Regions from separate parts of the Cytobacillus sp. genome, predicted to be linked through region 1. Evidence: predicted binding sites of a transcription regulator. Region 1 holds the regulator's gene; the other holds the start of a gene.
What was found. The regulator CtsR, encoded in region 1, represses protease genes until heat stress. The targets are predictions, from matches to a motif close to ATGGTCAATAAAGGTCAAACA.
Positions count from the first base shown of each region.

Region 2: clpB (ATP-dependent chaperone ClpB) is a predicted target of CtsR. The motif match lies at 1,560-1,580, and genes of this name have one in related genera.

Region 1 is NZ_CAXQGS010000043.1:1,663-4,811, reverse strand. It holds partial or broken rRNA gene ACEQ1T_RS06585 (23S ribosomal RNA) at 1-73, shown strand, start outside; rRNA gene rrf (5S ribosomal RNA) at 276-392, shown strand; gene ACEQ1T_RS06575 (CtsR family transcriptional regulator) at 1,070-1,531, shown strand; gene ACEQ1T_RS06570 (UvrB/UvrC motif-containing protein) at 1,555-2,103, shown strand; gene ACEQ1T_RS06565 (protein arginine kinase) at 2,106-3,149, shown strand, end outside.
Region 2 is NZ_CAXQGS010000128.1:5,662-8,810, forward strand. It holds gene argF (ornithine carbamoyltransferase) at 1-228, shown strand, start outside; gene ACEQ1T_RS21675 (undecaprenyl-diphosphate phosphatase) at 265-1,077, opposite strand; gene ACEQ1T_RS21680 (YjzC family protein) at 1,249-1,428, shown strand; gene clpB (ATP-dependent chaperone ClpB) at 1,593-3,149, shown strand, end outside.

The sequences.
Region 1 (3,149 bases):
GTTGATAGGTCAGAGGTGGAAGCGTGGCGACATGTGGAGCTGACTGATACTAATCGATCGAGGACTTAACCAAAACGAAAAGCGGAGGCGACTGTTCAACTTCGAGAGACGTTGGAGAGCCGGCCATTCAAATCCTGGTTTTGGGATTTGGAGGGATGGATCGAAACGGCCGAGAAGTTAGGAGCCGAAGCTAGACAAGTCATTGGTGAATACTCGGCAATACTTCTTCATACATTATCTAGTTTTGAGGGAACGAAGTTTCTTCAATTACATAGTCCGGTGGCGATAGCGAGAAGGTCACACCCGTTCCCATACCGAACACGGAAGTTAAGCTTCTCAGCGCCGATGGTAGTTGGGGGCTGTCCCCCTGTGAGAGTAGGACGCTGCCGGGCATATGAAAGAGCACCTGATGGGTGCTCTTTTTTGTGTGTTTGGATGAGTTACGGTACCAATACCTTATTTGAACTCTTTCTTTTTAATGAGAAAATACATATATGCGTCACATCTGCCAACATATGCGCCACTCCTTATTTTCACCGTCTGTTTTAAGTGTTAAATTTGTTCACTATAAAGATAAATTGTGCCAAGTGTTAGATAAACTTCAAAATATGCTAGATAAAATGGGAATCATGCTAGATAAAATCAAAAATTTGCTACACAAAACCCATTCATGCTAGATAAATCACCAAACTTGCCAGATAAAAGTATCACCTACTGTACCGCAGCTTCATAGAATCCAGAATCATGTTTTCAGCAGGTTCAGTCAGCCATACTTCGGGATTCCAACTCTCTATTCCAACCGAATAACAAGTTCAGAACAGCTAACACGTTTCACCTGTCCAACTGATCACCAAGCGCAGCACACTTCCCAGCCTCCAAAAAAACTTCTCCCAACCAAGCACAAACCCGCCCATTCAAAAATATATTGTTATCGACATTAACTTCCATTTTCAGGTTTGGGAAGTCAAAAAATGGGGGAAAATTATTAATACCCGCCAATTGCAAGAAATTACATAAATCATGTATAATTAATGTCAAATATAGTCAAAGTCAGATAGGGGGAGGCCTGGTGAGGAATATATCCGACATAATTGAAAATTATCTAAAACAGGTTTTAGAGAAGAGCGAAAGGGAAATCGTGGAAATTAAAAGAAGTGAAATTGCTGATAAGTTCCAATGTGTTCCTTCTCAGATCAATTATGTGATCAACACCCGTTTTACGATTGAGAAAGGATATGCAGTAGAAAGTAAGCGGGGAGGCGGGGGCTTCATACGGATTATGAAAGTCCAGTCCTATGACCATGCTGATTTAATTGACCAGTTAATTTCATTGGTGCAGAGCAGGATTGCCCAGAGCAGTGCAGAGAATGTCATTTACCGTCTGGTAGAAGAAGAGATAATAACACATAGGGAAGCTAAAATTATGCTTAGTGTTATAGACCGTTCTGTCCTGTATATTGATCTTCCATTCAGGGATGAGCTGAGGGCAAGAATGCTTAAGGCAATGTTAACCACTTTGAAATATAAATAGTAGGGAGCTGGGGAGGTGAAGTCATGATTTGTCAGGAATGTAACCAAAGGCCAGCCACGCTGCATTTTACGAAGGTTGTAAATGGCGAGAAAGAAGAGTTTCATCTTTGCGAGAAATGCGCACAGGAAAAAGGTGAAATGTTTATGCTGGGCAGCGGGTCTGGTTTTTCAATAAATAACTTGCTCGCTGGCCTTCTGAATATTCAGCCTGCCTTTCAGGAATCGGGCCAGGATCCTTTTCAGCAGGAGAAAGTCCTGCAGTGTGAGCAATGTTCCTTGACCTTTCAGCAGTTTATAAAAGTAGGCCGCTTTGGGTGCGCCAACTGCTATGAGACTTTTAAAGATCAATTGAACCCAATTCTTAGAAGGCTTCACAGCGGGAATTCCTCACACAGCGGAAAAATTCCTGCACGAATCGGGGGAACCATTCACCTGCGGAGGAATATTGATGATTTAAAAAATAATTTAAAAGAAATGATTTCCAAAGAAGAGTTTGAAAGAGCGGCAGAATTGAGGGACGAAATAAGGAAACTGGAAAAGCAGCTCAATGCCGATCAAAAGGGAGGGGAGTAAGCTTGTCGCTGGAACGTTTCATGAATCAAGCTATTAGCTCCTGGATGAGTGCGGAAGGCCCTGATTCCGATATTGTTTTAAGTTCGCGAATCAGGCTCGCCCGCAATATGAAGCAATATAAATTCCCTACTGTATTTTCAAATGAAGAAGCAGAAGCGGTCATTGAAAAAATAAAGGCGAGGGTGGAGCATTCTTCTTTTTCAAAACTTGGGAAAATGGAGCTTTTATTAATGGATAGCCTTCAGCCTCTTCAAAAAAGAGTGCTGATGGAAAAGCATCTGGTCAGTCCCCATCTTGCTGAGAATTCAACTCATGGTGCCTGCCTTCTTTCTGAAAATGAAGAAGTCAGCATCATGATTAATGAAGAAGACCATATAAGGATTCAATGCTTATTTCCGGGATTTCAGCTTACTGAAGCCTTAAGTATGGCAAATGAAATTGATGATTGGCTGGAGGAAGAAGCCGACTATGCATTTGATGAACATATTGGCTTTTTAACAAGCTGCCCCACAAATGTAGGAACAGGGCTAAGGGCATCTGTTATGATGCATTTGCCTGGCCTGGTTCTCACGCAGCAAATGAACAGAATTATTCCGGCAATTAACCAGCTTGGGTTAGTTGTTAGAGGAATTTACGGGGAAGGCAGCGAAGCTTTAGGTAACATCTTTCAAGTTTCAAACCAGATCACTCTCGGAAAATCAGAAGAGGATATCGCAGAGGATCTGAAAAGCGTTGTCAGTCAGCTGATTTCTCAGGAAAGATCGGCAAGGGAAGCATTAGCAAAGACTTCTAACATACAATTAGAAGACAGAGTCTTCCGCTCTTATGGCATTTTATCGAATAGCCGGATCATTGAATCAAACGAAGCAGCACAATGCTTGTCTGATGTTCGCCTGGGGATTGATATGCAGTACATCAAAAACATATCAAAAAATATATTGAATGAGCTGATGATCCTGACACAGCCCGGCTTCCTGCAGCAATATGCAGGCGGGCCGCTCAGACCGCATGAACGCGATATCCGCAGGGCTTCATTAATTAGGGAA
Region 2 (3,149 bases), on a different contig from region 1:
GGACAGGAAACTGAGAATGAACAGAGGCTGAAAGACTTTGCTGATTATCAGGTTAATGAATATCTTGTCCAAAAAGCAAAAAAAGATTACGTCTTTTTACATTGCCTTCCTGCTCATCGCGGTGAGGAAGTTTCAGCGGAAGTTATTGATGGAAACAATTCCGCTGTCTTTCAACAGGCTGGGAACAGACTTCATGTTCAAAAAGCCATTCTTTCAGAAATATTATAATGAAAAAGCCTTCTCAGCGCTGAGAAGGCTTTTTCATTAAGATAAGAAATAAACAAGCGGTCCAACAATAAAACAGTAAATCGCAAAATACTTCAAGTTCCCTTTAGCCATAATATTCATAAACCATTTCAGCGAAAAGTAAGATGCAATCAATGATGCAAAAAAGGCTATTGTATAGGGCAATGCCAATTCAGATAAATTGGGATCTGTTAAAATGTCGTTGAACCCCAGTATCATTCCGCCGGCACTTACGGGGATATATAAAAGGAAAGAGAACCTTAAAGCTGTTTCCTGTTTCATCCCCAGACCCATGGCGGCTACAATGGTGGCACCGGAACGGCTGATTCCCGGTATCAGGGCAACTGCCTGTGCAAGTCCTACAATTATTGCATCTTTATAAGATAATTCAGCATCATTTTTCCGTCCGCGTAAATTACGGATCAGCCACAGCGCAAGTCCTGTCACGATAAGAGTAATCCCAACTGTTTTTATATTTGCAAAGTGCAAATCGATAAAATCCTCAAATAAAATGCCGATGACACCTGCAGGAATGGTTCCAATAATCAAGTAAATGATAAACCGAAAGTCAGGTTCTGTCTGTTTATCTTTAGTTGTAATGTATGCAAGGCCATTCCGCATGAGTCTCATAATATCTTCCCTGTATATAAGCAGCACAGCTAATAATGAGGCAGTATTTACAAGGAGTGCAAAGCTAAGGCCTTTAATGTCAAGGCCGAAAAAGTGCTGTGCAATCTCCAGATGCCCGCTCGATGAAATGGGAATAGGCTCTGTAAATCCTTGAAATAATCCCAAAAACAAGTATTTAAGCAATATCAGAAAATCTGTCACAAGTAAATCCTCCATAATGAAATCTCATACACCCCATTTAACTATAAAAAGGAGAGCAGAGTAAAGTAATATCCTTTTCATTGCTTTTATGCGATGCCAATAGTTTCCCTCATGAGAGATGAAAGAGTGGAAATAATAATAAGTGATTTACGATTAAAGGAGGTATTCAGCATGGGGCAAAACAGACAATTTAAGCCTGGCCAGAAAGCGCCTAATAATGGAATTTATATAGAAATTGGCGAAACGGGAAGTAACGTCAATAATCCTCAAATGCTTAAAATGAGAGCTGGGGACCAATTTCCGGAAACATCCAATCATAACCGGCTTTGGACGTATAAAAGAAAGCCTTGATTTTGATTATTGATAAAGAAGATGGGGAAATAGTATAAAAATAGAGCCATCCCAATTGCGGATGGCTTTTTACACTGAGAATAAACTGCTGGAAACTTTACATATGAAAAGAATGGATTATAATAAAACTAAAGGTCAAAAAAGGTCAAAAAGGAGGTTGCATAGTGGATTTTAATCGGATGACAGAGCGGCTTCAGGAAGGATTATTAAATGCACAGTCCATAGCGTTGCGCGAGCAGCATCAGGAGGTGGATGAAGCACATTTATTCCTGGCTTTAATGGGACAGGAAAACAGCCTGATATCATTAATACTGTCAAAAATGCAGATTCCGGCTGATTCTTTTAATAATAAAATGCAGGAAGCACTGAGGAAAAAACCGCAAGTGTCCGGTTCAGGAACGGAACATGGAAAATTGTATATAACCGGTAAACTGCAGCGGGTGCTGGCGGAAGCAGAAAATTATATGAAGATATTTCAGGATGAATTCATGTCAGTTGAGCATGTTTTCATGGCTGCTGCAGCAGCGGAAACCGAAACGGCAGCAGTTTTAAAGTCATACGGAATCAATAAAGAATTAGTGGAGCAGGCGATTAAGGAGATTAGGGGGAATCAGAGGGTGACATCGCAAAATCCGGAATCAACATATGAGGCTTTAAAAAAATATGGAAGAGATCTTGTTGCAGAGGTGAAACAGGGGAAAGTGGATCCTGTAATTGGCCGGGATAGTGAAATCAGGCATGTTATTCGCATCCTTTCAAGAAAAACCAAAAATAATCCAGTTTTAATAGGCGAACCTGGGGTAGGAAAAACAGCGATTGTCGAAGGATTGGCACAAAGAATTGTACGTAAAGATGTGCCTGAGGGCCTCAAGGATAAAACCATTTTTGCTCTTGATATGAGCGCTTTAATTGCCGGGGCCAAATTCCGGGGTGAATTCGAGGAAAGACTGAAAGCTGTATTAAATGAGGTTAAGAAAAGCGAAGGAAGAATTCTTCTTTTTATTGACGAACTTCACACCATTGTGGGAGCGGGCAAGACAGAAGGAGCAATGGATGCAGGGAATATGCTGAAGCCCATGCTTGCAAGGGGAGAATTGCACTGTATAGGAGCTACCACACTTGAGGAGCACCGCAAATATATCGAAAAAGATCCGGCTCTGGAACGGCGTTTTCAGCAGGTATTGGTGCAGGAGCCGGATGTAGAGGATACAATCTCAATTCTCAGAGGGCTGAAGGAGCGCTTTGAAATCCATCATGGTGTCAATATCCACGATCGGGCTATTGTGGCTGCCGCAACCTTGTCAGACAGGTATATTACAGACCGGTTCCTTCCTGATAAAGCGATTGACTTGGTTGACGAAGCTTGTGCCATGATCAGGACGGAAATCGATTCAATGCCATCAGAGTTGGATGAGGTTACAAGAAGGGTCATGCAGCTGGAGATAGAAGAAGCAGCTTTACGAAAAGAGAGTGATGAAGGAAGCAAGAAGAGACTTGCAGACCTTCAAAAAGAACTGGCCGAATTAAAAGACCAGGCTAACAGCATGAAAGCAAAATGGCAGCTTGAAAAGGAAGGAATCCAGAAAGTCCAGGAAAAACGGGAGCAGCTTGAGAAAATGCGCCGGGAACTGGAAGAAGCAGAGAATAATTATGACTTGAATAAAGCTGCCGAATTGCGTCATGGAAGAATCCCTTCTTTAGAAAAGGAATTGAAAGAGCTT